2 regions of the Kushneria sp. Sum13 genome follow, and region 2 is predicted to be linked to the other one. Evidence: predicted binding sites of a transcription regulator. Region 2 holds the regulator's gene; the other holds the start of a gene.
The links. The regulator LexA, encoded in region 2, represses DNA repair genes until DNA is damaged. The targets are predictions, from matches to a motif close to TACTGTNTANNTANACAGTA.
Positions count from the first base shown of each region.

Region 1: a site for LexA is predicted at 3,443-3,462, ahead of ACUN8C_RS01655 (LexA family protein). Genes of this name have one in related genera too.

Region 1 is NZ_CP199847.1:356,316-367,432, reverse strand. It holds gene ACUN8C_RS01680 (TIGR04255 family protein) at 1-262, shown strand, start outside; gene ACUN8C_RS01675 (helix-turn-helix domain-containing protein) at 278-952, shown strand; gene ACUN8C_RS01670 (hypothetical protein) at 977-1,828, shown strand; gene ACUN8C_RS01665 (hypothetical protein) at 1,818-2,153, opposite strand; gene ACUN8C_RS01660 (endonuclease) at 2,207-3,073, shown strand; gene ACUN8C_RS01655 (LexA family protein) at 3,075-3,422, opposite strand; gene ACUN8C_RS01650 (hypothetical protein) at 3,562-3,795, opposite strand; gene ACUN8C_RS01645 (hypothetical protein) at 3,868-4,914, opposite strand; gene ACUN8C_RS01640 (hypothetical protein) at 5,060-6,070, opposite strand; gene ACUN8C_RS01635 (hypothetical protein) at 6,097-7,026, opposite strand; gene ACUN8C_RS01630 (S24 family peptidase) at 7,023-7,715, opposite strand; gene ACUN8C_RS01625 (hypothetical protein) at 7,821-8,033, shown strand; gene ACUN8C_RS01620 (hypothetical protein) at 8,053-8,280, shown strand; gene ACUN8C_RS01615 (hypothetical protein) at 8,321-8,506, shown strand; gene ACUN8C_RS01610 (ogr/Delta-like zinc finger family protein) at 8,654-8,911, shown strand; gene ACUN8C_RS01605 (hypothetical protein) at 8,901-9,128, shown strand; gene ACUN8C_RS01600 (hypothetical protein) at 9,116-9,451, shown strand; gene ACUN8C_RS01595 (hypothetical protein) at 9,454-9,915, shown strand; gene ACUN8C_RS01590 (replication endonuclease) at 9,912-11,117, shown strand, end outside.
Region 2 is NZ_CP199847.1:1,905,867-1,916,983, forward strand. It holds gene ACUN8C_RS09000 (mechanosensitive ion channel family protein) at 1-1,040, opposite strand, end outside; gene nagZ (beta-N-acetylhexosaminidase) at 1,078-2,127, opposite strand; gene ACUN8C_RS09010 (TetR/AcrR family transcriptional regulator) at 2,124-2,834, opposite strand; gene lexA (transcriptional repressor LexA) at 3,000-3,644, shown strand; gene ACUN8C_RS09020 (lipopolysaccharide kinase InaA family protein) at 3,685-4,386, opposite strand; gene ACUN8C_RS09025 (hypothetical protein) at 4,480-4,725, opposite strand; gene ACUN8C_RS09030 (DUF6586 family protein) at 4,815-5,273, opposite strand; gene topA (type I DNA topoisomerase) at 5,270-7,939, opposite strand; gene pyk (pyruvate kinase) at 8,317-9,786, shown strand; gene ACUN8C_RS09045 (hypothetical protein) at 9,895-10,815, opposite strand; gene ACUN8C_RS09050 (NUDIX hydrolase) at 10,818-11,117, opposite strand, start outside.

The DNA of each region.
Region 1 (11,117 bases), 1.5 Mb from region 2:
TGCTAAAATTTATCGCGCAAACACTTTTTTAGGTTTTCCGCCAGGCATATCGCCGGGGCAGCTAATACTAAAAAACAAATTCCAAGAATATAACAAAACAAATTTTAAACACGCAGTAATAGATATCGACCACTTCTCAGAAGGTCAAAAAGAAATAAACGGAACGTATCAACTTGAAGAACAGCTAAACTATCTTCATAACGACTTAAAAAACGCTTTTGAGGCTATAATTTCTCAACATGCCCGAGACACTTGGACATAAGAGAGGAGTTGCAATATGCAGTATCAAACTTATTCAAACAGCACAAGCTATAATACATATAGTCATTCTAGCGCCAATAAAGCTGATACTAACGCTTGCAGGCATAGAAGTTTGAAAGCAACCGCCTTGATAACGCTGTTTCTAGGAACAGGAAGCGCCTTTTCAGTAGCCGACATTGGAAAATGGTCGAATGATATCTCCGAAAGAGCTGGAATCACAATTTCTGGCAAAAAAACAAAAATCGAAAATGAGGCCGGCAATGACAACATTGACACAAGAAGCGCTAGCCAAAAATTAAAAGCTGCTCAAGAAAGCTTGCACCTTTCGGTATCCGACTTAAGTCGTATATTTGGAGTCTCTAGGCAAGCAATCTATAAATGGCTTTCAGATGAGAACAGGCCGACCACAGAATACAATCTGATGATTGACCAAATCGGGGAGTTAGAGCACGCAGTTGCGAAATCTAACATTTCCAATCGTCACAACCTTCTAAAAGTTAAAGCTTTTAGCGAGGGTTCTGCTAATGATCTTCTCAAGTCAGGAAGTTTAACAACAGACAAAATTAAAAGTCTTTTAGCAAAAATAGAAGACTCTGAAACCAAGGCCAAGGTAGTAAAATCCAAAGCTTCAGGCATTGAAAGAAACACAGACTGGAAAAGCTCTATTTCGATCCCTAGTGCAAGCAATTAAACCTAGAGATAAAGAGGCAGTTACATGTTTGGTCATGATACAGGTTTCAGGCAAGGTGACTTAGCGATATATGAGGGAAGCTTAACCACGATTTCTGGAGAAAACCTTGCTGATCAAAAGATTGTGATCATATCACATGACTGTGACATAGCCCGTAATCTAGAAACTGAGCCTCTATTAGAGATAATTTTGGCAAACGTAATTACAAAGGAAGATCCTCAGCTGTGTCATGCAAGAAACTCAAGACGTCTTCATTTGAAGTACACAGGGAGCAGCAACGATGATATCTGGCTGGAGCTAACACAGCACAAAAAAACTTACATATGCAAAGAATCGTTTTCGAGCGAAGGCATTTTGCAAACGGACAAAAGTTATTACTTACCCGCTAACGAAAAGCGAATTCTTAAGCAATGGCTTGCCTCGCGCTATGGCCGACCTGCTTTTCCTAATGAGTTTGAAAGGAGATTAGCGAGCCATAAAAACTTTGAACGAAAACTAAGAAAGGCAATTGATCAAGCCGGAGATTGTATCTCAGGCATATTCATGACTTTGGATGATGCGAGTGACGTAGAGCTTCAAGAGGGAGAGGCATATCCTTTAAGAATAATCATAGTTTATGACACTTTTAATTACGTAATGGACGAGAGCGAAGAAACTGCAAGTCAACTATCAGAACGTATAAAGAGCTTGTTTAAAGATAACTTTGAGCGGGATGGCAAAGCCGAAGAAATCGATTTAGAAGAATGCGACATCATCGCACACACGCAGTTTAGCTTTGCTCAAATGAAAGAGTATTCTCAATGGAGGGTAGAGCATCTAAGTTTGACTGAAGATGGAAACGGCGAATTCATGGAAATGGGAAGAGTTACTGGTTAGAGTAATTTCTCCACACTGCCGCACTAACCTCATGCCGTCGCATCAGCAGCCACATCGGTGAGGCATGCACCTGCCATGTCTGCTCATAGCTGTGGCGCAGCAGCAGTACCCGCCCCTTCCAGATCTGCCCGGCGAACAGCGCCTGATATTCAATCGGCACCCGCTGTGCCGGCGGGAATTTATAGGCATTGAGCCAGCCCTGCCGCTCGCGCGCCTGGCGCCACTGGATCACCTCATAGCGTGAGGGCGCCCAGCGCATGGGCACGCTGCGCTGCCAGTCCGGTACATGTCGGTATTTCTTGAGCAATTCAGAATCAGATCGCACTGCGTCAAATCCCCGTATGCTGGCAGCCGAACTTAAACCGTCTCGGACCTGCCATGTATCGCCTTGTTCTATCCCTACTGCTCATCATCGCCCTGCCCGCCCTTGCCGAACCACCCGGCTCATTCAGTACCGCCAAGAAGATCGCCACGCAAATCCATGCCGATCATCAGCGCACGTTCTATTGCGACTGCACCTATACGGAAGATGGCCCCGATCTGGCCAGCTGCGGTTATCAGGTACGCAAACAGAAGCCACGGGCCAATCGGATCGAGTGGGAGCACATCATGCCCGCCTACGATTTTGGTCGGCAGCGTCAGTGCTGGCAGGACGGCGGTCGCCGCAATTGCCGCAGCAATGATCCGGTGTTTCGTCGCGCTGAGGCGGATCTGGTTAATCTGGTCCCCAGTGTTGGTGAGGTAAACGGCGATCGATCCAACATGCGCTATGGCATGGTGACCAGTGCCGACGCCTACCAGTACGGCCAATGCTCGGCAAAAGTCAGCTTTAAGGAGCGAACTTTCCAGCCACCGGCAGAAGTCAGGGGCAACATTGCCCGCACCTACTGGTATATGCGCGACACCTACGGCACCAGCATCAGCAGCCAGCAACAGCGCCTGTTCGAAGCTTGGGCAAAAGCCGATCCGGTGGATGACTGGGAGCGCCTGCGCAATCAGCGCATCACCGCGATTCAGGGCAGCGGCAATCCCTATGTGGAAGACAGCCCACAGCCTCAGCCATTACCCACCCCGGCAGCCAATGATCCGGTATTAGATCAGGCCAGCAGTTTCAGCTGCGAGACGCGCAAAACGTGCAGCATGATGCGTTCATGTGATGAAGCCGTTTACCACCTGCAGCAGTGCGGTAATACGCGACTGGATGGCGACAAGGACGGCGTACCCTGTGAATCATTGTGTCGTTGAATCAAACGGCACAGCGCCGCACCAAGCTGACCACTACGCCCAGCACCAGCTCGGGCTTGATCCGTCGGCTCTCCCCGCCGCCCACCGGCTGGAATCGAAACTGCGGGCCGACCCGGAACGTCTGGAACACCTCGCGGATGCCGTCGATCATGATCACGGCAAGATCCCCATGGCTCGGGTGGCGCGCCTCGTCGACGACCAGCACATCACCCTCAAATAGTGGGCCGCCCACGCCGGCATCCTCACCCGCGCGCATCAGGTAGCAGCTGGGCGGGTATCGGCTTAGATCAAGGAACGTTAGAGACGGGTCGGGACGGCAATCGATGGGGCCGAGGTACTGCGCGTGCATGGGGTGGTCTATTCCTTTAGTGCTGTATATACATACATATAAATTAACCTGTGTTGATGTTCAAGCGTTTGTACATTTGTACATTGCGTACAACAAAAAGCCGCCCGAGTTGGGCGGCTCATTCCAGCATGGCAGTTTGCTAGGCGGCTGATTGCTCATCGGCGGTAGGCTCGATTTTCTCGATACGGCTTTCAGGTGTAGCAATGATGACCATCATGGCCATCAAAAATATCCCCGTAAAACCGCCGGCAAGAATGCCGGCCAAAAAGCTGATGACAACACCTCTACCCTCGCCTCGCTGATATCGCGCGGCGCGTACGCCAACGATGCCCGCCAGTACTGTGCAGATGATGTATCCGATTTCCAAAGTCATGGCATCCCCGGTTCTGCGTGTCGTTAAAAAGCCGCCCTATGTGGGGCGGCTTTCGGCAGTGAGTGTGGATGGTCAGCTATCGGCGGAATCGACCGTCAGCATGTTTCCAAAAATATCGCTGCGCTGATAGGTGTACTCAACACCGTTAAGCACTTTTGACGATGCCTCACCGCCATCGTAGGACTGGATGAGTGACAGCATCACGTCAAAAGCATTTTGAGCGCTCATGTCGGGCTGAGTCGCAGCAACAACACCGGAAGCCACCACCATGACCCGTGCACCGGATTCTTGCGTGCCATCACCTGTACCCATAAAGATGATGCCGTTCACGGCGCCGGATTGTGGTTTAACGGTGCCAGTCAGTGCCAGATGTTCGCTGAACGCCTCCTGAAAGATGCCCTGCACACCGCTGTTATCGACATTGCCCTTTGCGCGGTAGGGTTGGCCAAGATCGGTCATGGAAGCATTGAAGCGGCGAGCAAACGTTTTGGCATCAAAGCCAAGGTCACTACCGGCCTCGATCTCTGCCTGCTTCTCGTTTGTTTTGTCACTGGCCAACTGCTCGGCATCGTCAGTCGAAACCGGCTCTGAGGCGACCTGTTCGGACTCGGGGATCTGGTTTTCGAGCATGCCCAGAATGACGACGCTCAAGTCAGGATCATAGTGAGTGGTTGCCCAATAGGCGGTATCGGGGTCTTGTGACTCTAGGCGATAGCCGATAAAGGTGCGCTCGACTTCGGCCTCTTCCTGTGACTTGATCTGTTGGGCGATATCGGCGAGCTGGTCTTTATCAACTGGCTCGTTAAGCGTCACTTCGACGGTGCGTTTATAAGGAGCCTTTGTCTTGTCGCTGGCTACGGTATAGAGAGACGACAGGGCGGGCTGTTCTTCGCTGACAGACGGTTCGATTTCTTCAATCTTGCTGTCGCTACCATTAACGGATATGTCGATCAGTGCCAGTGAGACCAGCAGAAAGAAGCCTGCAACCGCACCGCCAAAAATACCCGTTATCCCGCTGAAAAAAGCACCTTTACCATTAGCGCGTCGATTGCGTCCGATTCTAACCCCGATGATGACGGCTAGAATCGTGCAGATGATGAAGCCAATTCCCGCAAACATGATGTTCCCTTAAGCTCTATGTATTAGAACTTTAAGATATCACTTGTTACAAGATATTACGAACCTTTAAGCGGGTGCTTTAGATCAAAACTGGCAGGAAGGAATTTATTAAAAGTAAAAATTCCATTTCTTACTCTGATGATGCTTATTGTGAAATACTATCTAAACACTCTTTTAACTCGTCGATGGAGCGCACATTATGAACTTGATCAAACTCAAAGGTGACATTATCAGAATTATTATTTGACACTAAAAAATTGAATTTAATTGAATGCGTGTTTCTTCTTTTTTTATTGGAATTGAAAAGCTCAAGCTTTTTAATATTAGTATTCCTCCCAACAACTAAAATAACAATATCGTGAGAGAATGAGTTTCGAAAACTTCCTTCATAAATATCGACAACCGAGCAGCTGAAATTTTTCTCAAACAAATGATGGCATACTGCATTTGAATATTGTTGTGCAATCAAATCATTAAAATCACAAAAAACCCTAGCTGTATGCCCCTTATAATGTTTCTTACCGATAGCCTGAGGGGTTAACTCTTGCGAAGAGTAAATTGACTGTAAAAAACTTTCCCCAAAATGGGTAACATTACTTTCTGAAGAATCGAAAAGATAGTAGCTTTCAAATTTCTTAAGCGCCAATTTTTCAATTGGATTTTGGCTCGATACAAGGTTTCTCAGTTGATTGCCAGAAGAAGAATTCGGCAAAAAATCATATTTTCCAGATATATATAACGTCTTTAGGAAAGCACACTCGTCAGACGACAAATCTCTCAAAAACATAATAAAACTCAGTCTAAAATCTGAGCGCAGCTCATCAGCTAAAACTTTAGAAGCCAATCTTGCATAAAGCTCTGTCTTACTCTCTTCTATGTCTTGCCAGCAAGCATTTAATAAAGATTCATAGCTTCCATAGTCAGTATCATTAGAATGTAAAAGCATGGCAGCTTTATTTGGCGGAACTCCTTTAACCAAAGCTCTATGAAACCTATCCAACCTTTTCTCTCTATTTTGAGAAATTTGATCTATAGCGGCATCATTAAATGCTTTCACCGTATCCCAAACAGGTGCTAGAAGAGGGCCTGCCACCCCCTTTAAAGCAGGCTCAGAGACAGCACCGATTATCCGGGTAATTTTTTTTAATTTTGTCACAAGCTTTTACCTTGAATTAAGAACGATCAAATATAGCCATGCTCATCTTCGAATTTATTAATTATGCTAATAACAAGATCGACAAATTTACGAGCTTCGATCGTATCTATCTCTTCAACCTCATGTGAGCCAATAGACTCTTGAACTCTATTGGCCTTGAAGATTTTGCTTGTAACCCCGGAGCTCAAACTATCTTGACCAATCAAATAAGTCAGCTTATCTTCAAAACTTATAACTTTTCTTGGCTCTGGATCAGGGCCGCCTGAGCTTGGAGAAATTTCATTTCCACCATTTTTGCGGTTAAGTTCTGAAATTATAAACTCTATTTTTTGCCATGCTTTAAAAATGTGCCCTGTACTTACTGAAACCTTACCTAATGCCAATTCAAGAAAATCATTATCATATAGAAAGGCACGCGCGCTTCTTGATATTGGAACCAAAGCACTAGGCTGGTAAAAAAAGCTATCATATTCAAAGCTGGAAAAGTTTTCATCAGGCTTGACAATATTATAGTAGCGCCTCATCTCCTCTTCACTTAAAGATGACGTTTCTTTATCTTCAACTCTTTTAAGGAAATTTTCATCGGATTCATCAATGTCTTTTTCAGCTTCTTCTATAGAGCTACAACCATCAACATTTACAGCTCTTTCAGCAAGATCTTCTTCAGAACCTGCACAACTATCTTTTCTTTCTTTTTTAAACAGAAAGTTAAAGCCAAAAAAATTAACCGACTCTAATTGCTGAAAATTATTAACGAACCACTTCCTAAAAAATAAGAAAAGTATAAATATAAACACTACGAAAGGTAACTTACCGCGCAACGTAGTTAAGATGTACTCAGCACCCAAAAAAAATATAAGTGCCGCGATAGCCATGACTGCCAAGATCAGCTTAAGCAAAGTTTTAATCTTAATACTTTTATTAAGAAAATTACCTAGGCTTGATTTGATCCTCACCTTATTCTCCCCAGCCGCATCACGCACTCGCCAATGATCTCGACATTCTGGTTAGAGAGCGGATCGACGATTTCCGGCGGGTAGTGCGGGTTGTCACTGATCAGGCGCCAGCCGCCGCCGGCCACGCGCTGCACCCGCTTGATGCGCAATCCGTCATCCATGCGCAGCAGGAACACGCCATCCGGGATACGGCGGCTGCGATCCACCAATACCTGATCTCCATCATTCAACGTGTCGCCCATCGAATCCCCGCGCACACGCACGCCCACCACACGTGAAGGGTCCAAGCCGTCTCGCTTTAGGTGATCTGTATTGAGATACACGGTAGTGTCGATTGACTCACCCTCAAACAGCCTTCCAGTGCCTGCAGCGGCTTCGATGCTATAGATCAATATTCTTGAATGACCGGCCATCGAGCTGGGTAAGACCTCACCTTCAGCCTGCATCGTGAAAGATATTTTCAGAGCAGCTTCATCGCCATCTCCGAATAAAAGCCATTCCAAGCTTGCCTTTTTGGCAATTGCCAATTCGACACATTCGTCGTACGGAATGCTTCCACGGCGTTTCCAATTGTGAACTGAGGTAGAAGATATACCGAAGTATTCGGCTACCTCCTTGTCTGAAGATACCCCCAGAACCTCTTTTATACGGCCCAAAACTCCCGGCGCCATTAGCTTTTTGTCAATCATGGAAACGCCTAATAGCTAAATATGATTGCCATATGGTTGTTAAACGCCATTTTGGCAATTAGGATTGTGCTGACTGTGCAAGTTAACTATTGGGAATCATACATCATGAGCAATCCGCAAGCCTCCCCACGCCCCCGCCGCGCACCCAATGGATGCCGTGGCAATCCTGTCTGGATGAACCTGACGCCGACCGAACGTGCGGATCTCGAAGCGATTGCCGCTTCTGAAATGCGCACGCTCTCGGCGCAGGCCCGCATGTTCTATCTGCGTGGCATCAAGGCCATGAAGGCCGAAAGCCCCGCTCCCGTCAGTCACTAACCCAGAAGGAATCGCAGCCATGTACAGGGACCCCCGTCGCCTCAAGACCGCCCGCATCGGTATCAATCTTGACCAGTTCGAAGATGACCTCATCGAGGCGCTTTCTGCCTACACCGGCATCGAGAAGGCCACGCTCGCGCGTGAGCTGGTCATGCGGGGCGCACTGGAAATGCTCGGTGTCTCCAGCCAGCAGGAGTTCGACGCCGTGAGCATGATCGATTTCCAGCCGGCGGCAAAGCTCCATTGAGGGACGGCGCGACACCCTTTCAGGACCTCGCGAGGTACCCATGACACGACACATTGAAATGTTCCCGACCGATGCCGACCGCCGCGTGCTGGAAGCCGTTCGGCAGCAACAGGGTCTGGAAACGCTGGATCAGGCCGCCGAATTCGTACTGCGGCGCGCATTGAGAAAAGGCACGGCACGAATGGCCATGCCACGCGGGCCGCGAGCGGTTGGGAGGCGCGGATGAGTCACCGCCGCAAATGCGAGGTCTGCGGCAGCCCGACCCGCCGCGTGCCCAGCGACCTCCCCGAGGAAAAGGGCCTTGTTTATTACGACAAATGCACTGCCCCCCGATGCAACTGGATCGGCCAGGGCATAGCGAGGTTAACCCGACGTGTGGACATGCAAGGCGTGCAACTCACCCTGCCGGATTCGAACGAGTAAAAGCCCGCTCAAGCGCTTAACCGAAGTGTATGCGGACTGCCAGAACCCGGCCTGTGGTGCCCGCTGGTACGGCTATTACCAGATCAGAACCAGTACGGCAGTGCCGCAGGTGCAGCCGCCACGCGGGCCGGAAGATGAAAACGACTTCCCCTATTACCAGCTCGAGCCGTCACCGGGCCGGGCCAAGGAGCAAAGACATGACCATTGATCCTCACTATCAGATCGACCCCAGCGACAGTGTCCAGGACGCCGCGCAGGCATTCCTGCGCAACCAGCCGCGCTATCGCACACCGCACCAGATGGTGACGGCCTGCCGTCAGCACCTTGTCGACCACGGTCGTCTACGTGCCGATGAAGCACACCAGCACGCGGCCTATGCCTTCGATCAGCTCAACGCGCAGGGAGGTGTGGCATGCACGCACTGAATCATGACAGCCCGGCCATCGCTTTCATCCTGAGCCTGCCGCGCCGCGTGCATCGTGGCGATGCGATCAATCAGTGCACGTCGCACCTGATCCGACAGCACGGCCATACCCCGCGCGATGCCAGCCTGATGGCCGTGCAGGCGATGGCCGAGCTGGAAAGCTTCAACCGCCGCGCGGCCATCGATGTGGAATCGACCACCTCTTATGTCGTGGTCGTCAATCACCCGGACGGCCGCCGCATGGCCCTGACCGTCAGCGACCTGATCGGCTTTGCCGAGCGTCAGAACGCTGACGTTCGCGCCGTTCAGGCCGTGGGGGCGTAACCATGGCCAGCGTTCACGCCATCCGTCCCGTCGAACAGCTCGACCCGCGCGCCAGCTTTCTTGCCGTGCGAGACGAGCTGCGGCGACGCACTGAAAACCGCGACCTCGCGGAAGTCTGGGCTGCCATGCAGCCCGGCGAGCGCGCCGTGGTGCTGCGCTCGGCAGCACAGACGTTGGTGCCCAACCGGCCAATCAATGAGATTCCGCCCAATGAGCGCACGCCGGAAGCCATCGCCAACAACCTGACACGCACCCCGATCGAGTGGATGACGCCCAAAACGCGTGAAGCGATCCGCTCGGCCATCCATCGCATGAGTGCTTACGCCAGTCGCCTGCGCGATGGGATGCGCCCCGCATCGCATCCGTCTCAGACGCTTGCCGCAAGTGCTCGGCAGGCACTCGCCCAGGGCGACATCGCCGCCGCGCAGCACTATCTGGCACTGATCGAGGCCAACGCAGAATGACCAGCGCAATCGAGCTATCCCGTGAATTCGGCGCGCCCGGCGGTCAGGGCACGCTGAGCTGCCAGCAGTGGCGTGAGCAGTATGTGTTCGACCGCTACCCGCAATACGCCGAGCAGCTGGCACAGGCGTTTCTGGTCGTGGCCCGCAAAAGTGGCAACGCCGCCGGCAACCGTTATCTGCGCCGGATCTGTCAGCGCCTGCACGTCGGGCCGTTTCGTGTGACCCATGACGATGAGGGCATCTGCAATCACGCCGAGGCACAGGCCATGGCCATCAAGCGGGTGCATGACGAGAAGGTGGGCGAGGCCAATCGTGCCGGCGGTTCCGAGCTGGACGCCGCCGAGGCTGCGCTGGCGCTAGGGCTGGAACGCGTCGAGAAACACGAGATTGATCCACCGGACGGCAAACTGCCGATCCGCGTCCAGCTGGCACGCCTTGAGGACGCCAAATGGTGGCGTCGCAAGCTGCGCGTGTTGGCCGGTCGTCGCCTTGAGCAGCTGGAGCGCGAGCTGGGCAATGTGCATCACCGCGCCGGCATCTACTGCTCGAACGCCACCGTGGTGCGTCGCGCCAGTCAGAAGCTGCGCAATCTCGCGATGCTGGAAGCGGTCGAGGCCATCAACCAGCACGGCCAGAACTACACGCTCGCCGAGCTTTCCGAGCTGGGCCTGGCCAATCCGGACCACCGCCGCGCCGAGCTGATGCTGCGCATTCGCGAGACCGAGGCCGAAGCTCGCCGACTGGGTCATGTGGGCGTGTTCTACACCCTCACCTGCCCGTCACGCTTTCACCCTGTACGCGCCAAGAGCTGCACCCGTAATCCGGTCTATGACGGTTACACCCCGCGCGACGGTCAGCGCTATCTGACCACGATCTGGTCGCGCATTCGCTCGGCGCTGGCCCGTGAGGACATCGGCGTTTATGGCGTGCGCGTGGCAGAGCCCCACCACGACGGCACGCCGCACTGGCACATGCTGATGTGGGCACATGCGGATCACGTCGAGCGGGTCAACGAGGTCATGCGCGAGTACGCACTGGCCGACACCCCCGACGAGCCGGGCGCTCAGCAGAACCGCTTTCAGGCCAAGCTCATCGACTACACGCGCGGCACCGCTGCCGGGTATGTCGCCAAGTACGTCTCGAAAAACGTCAACGGCCGGCAGTTTGTCGATCTCGACGAGTACGGCCGGGAAATGGCATCT
Region 2 (11,117 bases):
CGCACGGCGAGCAATATGCGCTGGCGAGTCTCGTTATAACGCTGCCAGTCAGTGACACTGCTCAATGCGTAGATCATCAGATTAAGCGAATAGTCGCCATACTGATTGAACGTCACCGTGATCAGCTCATCGCTGTTGATCTCGTCATCCTGGTCGAGCATCTCACGTATGTCGCCGGTGATCGCCTCAATGGCATCGGCATCCTGATAACGGATGCCAACGTTCTCCCAGAGAAGGCGTGCCTGCATGCGGGAAGGCGTCTCGATGGTAATCCGACTGAACGCTGCATTGGGCACATAGATGGGCGGCCCGGCAAAGGTACGAATACGGGTCAGACGCCAGCCGATATCTTCAACCACGCCCTCTATTTCCCGATCGGGCGAGCGAATCCAGTGCCCTACCTGAAAAGGCTTGTCCAGGTGAATGACCATTCCCCCGAAGAAATTGGCCATGACATCGCGCGCGGCAAAGCCCACCAGCAAACCACCGGCACCGCCGACCGCCAGAATGCTGGACATGTTGACCCCCAGCATCTGCATGGCCAGCAGCAGGACGACGATCAGCGTGATAGCCCCGACAATCTTGGTCACCGCCGAGGCCGTGGTCTGATCCACAGGGGTCGACTTCGAGCTGCCGGGCGGAAAGACCAGTCGCTGCTCGAGACGCTGCATCAGCCGGGTTTCGCCCCAGAACACCAATACCAGGGTGATCATGCCAAACGCCAGGGCCATATAGCGACTGAACCCTTCGAACTCGATTTCCCGAGCCACCAGGGTCAGGATCATGCATAACGCACCGCTCCAGAGCCACACCCGAAAGGGCATCCGAAAGCCATGCACCAGGGCATCATCCCAGCGCCTTGGGCTATCACGCAGACGGCGCTCCAGCCGACGCAGCAGTATTGCCGACACGATATCGACCACTACGGTCAAAAACGCCAGACCGATCAGCATGGCGGCCCAGCCAGGCAGGCCGGTCAGCTGATCCATGCGGTCGCGCATATCGGTGAGCAGGTCCTGCCAGAGTGCAGTGGCTTCCATAAAGAGGGACCTTTCAGGTCATGGGTGCGTTTGGTCGTTAGTCAGACCGTGTGTCGATCTGCTGAAGGCTGTCATATGTGCGCTGCCAGCGCGGCAGCGCCCTGAGCGCTTCAAGCGTCAAACGCTCGCCGCTGAAATGAAGCCTGCCCAGACGCTGACGGGCTGCCGGCGCCATCTCATGCCGGGCCAGCCTGTCGCGAGCACGGGCAGCGGCTTCAGGGTCGTTGCATAAAAGGGTCAGGTCACAGCCGGCCTCCAGCGCCGCCATGACACGCTCACCGGGGCCCCCGGCCATCGCTGCGCCTTCCATGGAAAGATCGTCGGAGACAATCACGCCCTCAAAACCGATGTCGTGACGAAGATATTCCAGCCAGCGCTTTGAGAAGCCGGCGGGACGATCATCGACCTGGGTAAAACGCACGTGCGCCGGCATGATGCCGGTCAGGCGATCAGACAGCGAACGAAAGGGAATCAGGTCGTGTGACTCGAGTGCTTCCAGCGTTCGGGTATCTTCCGGCATCACAAGATGTGAATCGAGCGTGACCCCGCCATGACCCGGAAAGTGCTTTCCGACACTGGCCATCCCGGCCTCTTCAAACCCTTCAATAAAGGCACCGGCCAGCGCGGTGACATGATGCGGATCATCGGAGAAGGCACGATTACCGATGGCCGGGCAACGGGCATCGTCCAGATCCAGTACCGGCGCAAAGGAAAAATCAGCGCCGCAGGCCGCCATTTCCATGGCCAGCAGCCAGCCGGTATCCCGGGCAAGCAACAGCGCCTCATCGGGCAGGCGACGATAGTACTGCCCCAGCTGCGCCATCGGCGGCAGCGTAGTGACGCCATTGCGAAGACGCTGAACACGCCCACCCTCCTGATCAATGGCAATCACGATGTTCGAACGGCAGCGTCGAATATCATCACACAGCTTTCGCATCTGCTCGGGCGACTCGACATTGCGCGCAAAGAGAATGATTCCCCCCACGCAAGGGTCGGAAAGCCAGCCTCGCTCCACGTCATTCAGACGCGTGCCCTCGATATCGCACATGAGAGGGCCACCAAAGGTTTCAGCCCCGGAATCGATCATGAATGCGTTCCTGTTCTGGGATGGGAAATCGTCTCGTGGTCCGGACAGGACGCCGGCATGCCACTGGTATTAACCTCGGTCACCGGGGCACGCAAGGCATGCAGGGCGACCGGTTTCAACCGCTGAGCCAGCTCTCGGATGGTGATGCGCTGATGATAGTCATGCTCTGCGATATCGCGCAGCGTATTGAGACCGGACAGGGTAAAGATGACCGACCCCAGCATGAAATGCAGCCGCCAGAAGCGTTCATCGTCGGCCAGCTCCGGGGTCGCCTGCCTGAGAAGCTTTAAAAATCGCGAAAAGATATCACCATAACGGCTGCGAAGCTCTTCACGAAGATGGCGCTGAGCCTGCGAATAGGCGAGCCCCAGAAGCTTCATGAAGGTTCTGAGATCATGGCTTTCAGAGGGCATTTCCAGCACGCTGATAAAAAGCGTATCGAGAAGCCTGTCAAGATCCGAGGATTTTGCCTCGTCTGCCTCCAGCCTATCCAGCCGCTGATGAAGATCTGCACTGAAAGGGTCCAGATATCGGAAAAACACCGCCTGTATCAGGGCCTGCTTGGAGCCGAAGTGATAATTGACAGCGGCCAGATTGACTTCGGCACGACCCGTGATCCGGCGCAGGGAAGTTTCGGAAAAGCCATGTTCGGCAAACAGTACTTCCGCCGCATCAAGGATTCGGGTCACGGTATCGGATGGCACCATGGAAAATATCAGTTCTCTATCATGAAATGAAAACGTGCAGACCAGCTCATGATGGTAGCACCATTGCCGGCTGGCACCTGCACGGGAGACAGTATCGAAGCGCTTGCATTGATCTGATGACTGGATACAATCACATACTGTATACATCAACAATGGCCACTGCACATGACACGACCGTTGACCGCACGCCAACAGGCCGTATTCGATTTCATTGCCAGGACCATCAGTGAACTCGGCTACCCCCCTACGCGTGCCGAAATTGCCGGCGCACTGGGATTTCGCTCGCCCAATGCTGCTGAAGAGCATCTGCGCGCCCTGCGCAAGAAAGGGGTCATCGAGATGATCCCTGGAACATCGCGTGGCATTCGTATTTCTGCTCAGGTGCAGGTTGCTCAGGAACAGGAAAGCATCACTGCAGGACTGCCCGTTATTGGCGAAGTGGCCGCCGGGAGCCCGATTCTTGCTGCCGAGCACATTTCACGTTACTGCCCGATGCCTGCCGATTTTTTCAATCCGGGCGCCGACTACCTGCTTCGGGTCCGCGGTCTTTCCATGCGTGATGCCGGCATTCTGGATGGTGATCTTCTGGCCGTTCATCGCACTCATGACGCCCGCGACGGACAGGTTGTGGTGGCACGACTGGGAGACGATGTCACGGTCAAGCGTTTCAAGCGACAGGGCAGCATTGTCAGCCTGATCGCTGAAAACCCTGACTTTGAACCCATCACGATTGATCTGACGCGCCAGAGTCTGGACATTGAAGGCGTTGGCGTGGGTGTCATCCGCGGTGGTGACGGTAACAGCCTTTAAACCTTCCTCTTGCCCCATGCGGTGATGCGCCAGAGGCGCGTCACCGCACGCGCGGTAACATGAGCCGGTCCCTGTCCAGCGCCATTCCGGCACGCTGATAGATATCCATCATCAGATGGCACTCATCGTCGCGCATCCCCATTGGACGTGCATCCCCAAAAAGACGCGTCAGATCACGCATGGCCGCCAGGCGAGCCGACGGTCGGCGCTGGCACTTTTCCAGATCTACCAGGGCCGTATGAGCCTTGCCATCACCATCCAGGCGCACCAGCACTTCCTTGGGATAGAGGTGTCCATGCTTGCGGCCACTTTGATGCAGCCTGATCAGATTTTCCGCCAGTGCCTGAAAAATGACAGCACGCTGTTCCAGTGTATATCGGTTGGCCAACAGCATGGCCTGCAGACTCTCATAACCAAGTAGTGCTTCGGTCACCAGCACGGCCTGCCAGCCCTGGCTGCCTTTGCGGGCTCTGAAAAAGACGGGAACCGGCGCATTGACGCCAAGCTTTCGACATCGATTGAGCCCCTGCCATTCACGTACTGTCGTGGGCCGACCCAGCGGATAGCGCAGGCTGTGAAAGAGATGGCCATGCTGAATCTTGACGTAAAACGACGGCCCCTGCGGGTCAGGACTTACAAACCGAACACCGCTGAGGCCGCCCTTTCGCTGATTGGGAGGCTCTACCCATTCTCCCGGTGCCTGCCACCAGAAGTCAAAATCGCCCTGCAGGCTCTGTGACATAACAAATTCATTCCGGTTTTTCAGATACAAGGATCTGAAACGCCGATACCCGCACATGGACGGGTATCGAGCGATTAATACATCGACACCGGATCAGTGAATGGCAGCAGGCTCGGGCGCATCAATAGCATCATCTTCATCGGCCAGTACAGAGCGCGAAATCAGGTGATCCAGCATCTCACGGGCAACATCAAATCGATGATGGCGTAAAAGCTCCAGAGTCTGGGATGAAAACCGAATGCTGGCCAGAGGCTCGTTCTTCTCGTCGCTGTCGGCGGCCCGCAGCACAAATTGCCCGTCTTCCAGCTCAACAATTTCAAATACGGCCGCTTCAGTCATGTGCCACCTCACTGATCCGATCAGCGAACAACATTAAAGCAATGTTAAGGGCACCTGACGACAATGTCACGTTTATCAAATACAAGGTATTACCATTCATAACTGGTTTCACGAAGTCTTGGGAGCAGTGTCCGAAAATCATCAAGGCACTTTGCCAGCTCCCGCTGAAGGGGCTCGCTCTGGCTGGAAGCAATCATGTTGTCATGGCGACGAAGCTGTGCCGCGCCGCCTTCATCATGGAGACGGTCCAGCAGCTGCATCAGACGGGCCAGCCAACTGTCGGGCTGGGCCACAAGCGCTCGCAACAACTCGATTTCAGCCACCGGCGCCGGAGGCTGATCCAGCACCGTGCGCCAGTGCATCGAGGGCCAGCGACAGGTATGGGCAATCTCCTTGATCGCGCTTTCAAGTGCCATTTCAATCATTGAAAGCGCTCCCTCTTCGAGGGCCCGACGTCTGGCATCGGCATGCTCGTCATTGCCCGGCGACTGCTCCAGCAGCAGCAGGGCCTGATACAGCAGCTGATTGGTACGACCCTGATGACTCATGAGGCCTGCTTCCCACCCTTGCTGCCCTTTTTGGCGCCCGGACTCTTCCGGTTGTCTTCGACCTGCCAGCGATCTCCTTCCCACAGCGCCTTCCAGCCAGTGGCCTTGCCATCCGCTTCTGTCAGCACGTACTGACTCTTGGTCTTGCGCGAGAACCGGATCTGCGCCGGATGACCGTCCGGATCATGGTCCGGTGCCTTCAAAAGAAAGTGATACTTCTCCGGCAGCACTTCGGCATGAGGCCTGATTTCACTGACCAGCGGCGGTCGCGTTTCACGATTTTTCGGGAACTGGCTGGCCGCCAGGAAAAGACCACTGGCGCCATCACGAAGCACATAGTGGTCGTCCACTTTCTGACAGGTCAGTTCCGGCATCGGAATCGGATCCATCTTGGGCGGAGCCGGTTCGCCGCTTTTCAAAAGCTTGCGAGTATTTTTGCAATCGTCATTGGTACAGGCGAAGTATTTACCGAAACGCCCCGTACGCAGCTGCATTTCCGAACCGCACTTGTCGCACTCAATGGTCGGGCCTTCATAGCCCTTGATGCGAAAGTGGCCCTCTTCGATTTCGTAATAGCCGTCATCATCATTGCTGATGTGGATCTTGCGCGTTTCATCGATGAGATAGCTGTCCATCGCCGTACCCGTATTCGGGTTGCGGCGCTTGGCGCGCAGGGCATCGGTTTCGGCATTGTCATCGGCATCTGCGGGCACGGCTTCATCACCGGGCAGCAGATCGATGGTGGTCTTGCAGCGCTCCTTGGGCGGCAGGTTGTAGCCCGAACAGCCCAGAAAGACCCCGGTCGAGGCAATACGAATCTGCATCGGCCGCCCGCAGGTCGGACACTGGATATCGGTCTCGACCGGCTGATTGGGGCGCATGCCTTCCTCACCCTCGGCATGCTCGAGACGGGCACGAAAATCACCGTAGAAGCTGTTCAGCAGCTCGCGCCAGTCACGTTCGCCGTCGGCGACGTGGTCAAGCTCATCTTCCATGCGGGCCGTGAAGCCATAGTCCAGCAAGTCTTGGAAGGACTCCGTCAGTCGGTCAGTGACGATCTCACCGAGCTTCTCGGCGTAGAACCGGCGGCTGTCCAGCTTGGCGTAGCCACGCTCCTGGATCGTGGAGATGATCGCGGCATAGGTCGAAGGCCGGCCGATGCCGCGTTTTTCCAGCTCCTTGACGAGGCTGGCTTCGGTATAGCGCGCCGTCGGCTTGGTAAAATGCTGCTTTGGTTCGAGCGTTTTGAGTTCAAGACGCTCTCCCTTGCCCAGATCCGGCAGCTGCTGATCCTCTTCCTTTCTGGAAGAAGGCTTGAGCACTCGGGTATAGCCATCAAAGCGCAGCACGCGCCCTTTGGCACGCAGCTCGAAATTCTCGACTTCGATGCTCAGAGTGGTCGACAGGTACTGGGCCGGCACCATCTGGCAGGCCAAAAACTGGCGCCAGATCAACTCATAAAGACGCTCGGCATCACGTTCCATGCTGCCCAGGTCATCCGCCCGTCGGCTGACATCGGTCGGCCTGATCGCCTCGTGGGCTTCCTGAGCACCCGCCTTGCTGGAATAGACGTTGGGCGATTCGGGAAGATAGTTGCTCCCCATTTCCGCTTCGACGTAGTCACGCGCCATGGTAATGGCATCGGCCGACAGGTTGGTCGAATCGGTACGCATGTAGGTAATGAAGCCTGCTTCATACAGGCGTTGCGCCAGGGTCATGGTCTTTTTGACCGAAAACCCGAGGCGGCCACTGGCAGCCTGCTGCAGGGTGGACGTTATAAAGGGCGCACCGGGCTTGCTGGAAGTCGGACGATCCTCCCGTCCGGTAATGGTGTACTCGGCCGTCTTGAGCGGCGCAATCAGCGAGGTGGTCTGCGATTCACTGACCGGACGGAAGTTTTCACCGCCATGGCGTGCCACTTCAAAGCGCACGATGTCGCCGCTGCCGGCTTCAAGATCGGCGTGAACGTCCCAGAACTCTTCGGGCGTAAAGGCGCGAATTTCGCGCTCTCGCTCAACGATCAGACGGACGGCCACGGACTGGACGCGACCGGCGGAAAGCCCCCGGGCAACCTTGTTCCACAACAGTGGCGAGACCATGAACCCCACGACCCGGTCCAGAAACCGGCGGGCCTGCTGGGCATGCACACGATCAAGCTTGAGCTCACCGGGTGTCTCAAACGCCTGAGCAATGGCATTTTTGGTGATTTCGTTAAACACCACTCGACGATAGCGTGACTCATCGCCACCGATGGTCTCACGCAAATGCCAGGCGATGGCCTCCCCTTCGCGGTCAAGGTCGGTCGCGAGATAGACGGCATCTGCCTTCTCGGCGAGCTTTTTGAGCTCGTCAACGACCTTTTCCTTGCCCGGCAGGATTTCGTAGTTCGCCTGCCAGTCATTTTCAGGGTCAACCCCCATGCGGCGAATCAGCTGATCATGACTCTTGCGCTTTTTATAGACCGCCTTTTCTTCAGCAGACATCTTGCGCGTGGCAGCCGCCTGTCGCGCACGCTCGGAGGGGTCAGTGGCATTTTTGCCACTACCACTGGTCGGCAGGTCACGAATATGACCCACACTCGATTTCACGATGAAATCGTTGCCGAGGTACTTGTTGATGGTCTTGGCCTTGGCCGGCGACTCGACGATCACCAGTGACTTGCCCATAGATCTCCGTCTCTTTTGCCGGCCCTGCCGGCACTGTCATGTCAGAAAAGCAGCGTGTGTGAGCGCCCGTTGATCCGGACCGATTCAGACACCCTGAAAATGCGACTACCCTACCCTGGCCTTACCCATGGCGCCACCGGTTAAAAAACGGTGCACGACAACGACCCTTGATCGCCGACATCAGGTGAGCTTTCCAGGTCCCACCGAATACCTCGACATTTTTCAGGGCGTCGTCAAGACTTTACCCCGGGTTCCGTCAACACCTGGCCATGGTCTCTGGGCCAGAGTCTCCAGGACTTTAACGCACAGCCGTCGCACCCAAAGGGGTGAAGAAGGTATAGTGAATACATTCAGCCACCGCATCAGGAGAATGCTTCATGACGAAAGCGACTGCCGGTCCGATTCGCCGCACCAAGATTGTCGCCACCCTTGGCCCCGCCAGTGACAAGGAAGGCGTTCTCGACGCCATGGTGCACGCAGGCGTTGATGTCGTTCGAATCAACTTCTCCCATGGCAGCGCCGAAGACCACCGTCGCCGTGTCGTCGCCGTGCGCGAAGCCGCCAAAAACCAGAAGCGCAACGTAGCCATTCTGGGCGACCTGCAGGGTCCGAAAATTCGTATTGCCCGTTTCGCCAACGGCTCGGTCGAGCTTGAAAACGGTCAGGACTTTGTCCTCGATATCAATCTGGGCCGCGATGAAGGCAACCAGCACCAGGTCGGCTGTGACTACCGGGAACTGGCCGACGACGTTAAAGGCGGCGATGTTCTGCTGCTGGACGACGGCCGCGTCGTACTGGAAGTCAAGCGTGTCGACAGCGGGCGCATTGAATGCACCGTCAAGGTGGGGGGCAAGCTCTCCAATAACAAGGGCATCAACAAGCAGGGCGGCGGCCTGTCGGCAGCAGCATTGACCGACAAGGATCGCGAGGACATGAAAACCGCGATCGATCTGGAAGTCGATTTCCTGGCGGTTTCCTTCCCCCGCTCCGGCGCCGATATGCAGCTGGCACGCGATCTGCTCGGCGACGCCGGCAAAAACATCGCGCTGGTGGCCAAGGTCGAACGCGCTGAAGCCGTGGCCAACGAAGCCACGCTCGATGAAATCATCATGGCCTCTGATGCCGTCATGGTCGCCCGTGGCGATCTGGGCGTAGAGATCGGCGATGCGCAGCTGATCGGCGTTCAAAAGCGCATGATTGCCCGCGCTCGTACGCTCAATCGCGCGGTCATCACGGCCACGCAGATGATGGAATCGATGATCGAGTCGCCGCTGCCGACCCGCGCCGAAGTCTTCGATGTGGCCAATGCGGTCCTTGATGGCACCGACGCTGTCATGTTGTCTGCCGAAACGGCAGCCGGCAGCTTCCCGGTTGAAACCATTGAAGCCATGAACCGCTGCTGCATGGGTGCCGAGCGCGAACGTGCCGCCCAGGAATCCAAGCACCGCATGGCCGATGAGTTTCATCGCATCGATGAAACCGTGGCCCTGTCGGCCATGTACGCCGCCAACCATCTGGAAGGCGTGGCCGCGATCGCCTGTCTGACCGAAACCGGTTATACGCCTCTGATTGCCTCGCGTATTCGCTCCGGCCTGCCGATCGTTGCGCTGTCATCGCATCCGCGCACGCTGCGTCGCATGGCGCTTTATCGCGGTGTGTTTGCCATCGAGTTCAATACCGATGACATGCCCAATGCCGAGGTCAACCAGCGCGCCGTGTCCGAACTTCAAAAGCGTGCACTGGCCAACCCGGGTGACTATGTCATCCTGACCCGCGGCGATCACGTCAGCGCTCAGGGCGGCACCAACGCCATGAAAATTGTTCAGGTCGGCGAACACATTGGCTGATCGGCATTTTTAAAATGGCTTTCCAGCCTCAAAAAAAGGCCTTCATTTGAAGGCCTTTAGTATTTTCCGGCACCGGCACTGCGCAGAATGTGCCTGAAACCTGTTGTGCTAAAGGCCCAGTATCCACCCTTCGATATGACGCGCCTCGCTCGACAGGGTCGATGACACCGGCAACTGCCCCTCTACCACGGCCACCATCATCAGGATGCCCAGCAGGGCATCAAATGCATCCTCACCGTCGGCCCGCTCGCCAAACCCTGACAGCAGCGATGCTTTCGCCTGCGTCTGCCATTGAACCGGCAGCTGGCTGTTCATGAGTCGCCGACAGGCATCGAGTCGATCGGCTTGCCGTCGTTTGCTCTGGCGCGCCGACAGCTCGGCGCCTACCAAACGGGCCGCCAGCGTGGGCCAGGTTTCACATAAAATGCAGTGACGTGTCTGTCCCAGCGCCGTCAGATCGCCATCAAAGGGCCAGAGCGCGGCCCCCTGCGCCACAGCCGGTCTAATCACGTCCCGCCAGCCGGTCTGAGCGGCCTTGCCGACCTGATTGGCCCCCAGTGTCCAGAACAGTGGACAGGGCTTGCGACCCGGCATCTCCCGTTCGCACTCTCGACGCAGGGCGTCAAAACTTTCAACATTGAGCGCCTGCGTCAGATCCGACTGTCTGACCCCCTTTCGGGCATGACGGGGATAAAAGGGCCGAGTCAGCGAGATGTCGTCACAGGCGCCCGCCGTGTCAAAAAAATCCCGCCATCGCGGTGATTCAAGTGCGTCGAGCCATGACCTGAAATCGGTCACCTCCACCTGTCTGGCCCACTGCCCCGGGACGCCAATGGGGAAATCAAATCCGGCAAGCGTTGCTCCCCGTGAAGGCGACAGCAGAACGTCGTCACGCCAGGCATGAATATTGTCGATACGAACCGGATCATGGATCTGCCACAGGCCATCCATGCGCCGGGCCTCGGCGTACCAGCGTTTTGAAGGAGACAGACTCCAGTCGGCATGAAGCAGCCGATCAATTTTGGCCATTATCAGTCGCTGTAGATTCCCGGCGCACCGGACGAGGCAAAGGCCCAGCACTCTTGGATGTCCGCGGGCAGTGTGCGTCCCTCGGACAGCGGCGGCAGATCGTCAAGATCAAAAAAGGCCGCGGCATCTGTCTCGTTGTTGGGCACGAACTCACCGCCCTCATGGGTACAGACATAAAAGAGCTTGTAGATATGATCCGGCGAATAGTAGGCATAAGGATGCAGGCTGCGATCCTTGAGCATGACCAGGCGCGGCTGACTTGCCCGGTGCCCGGACTCCTCGAAAATCTCTTTTAACACGTT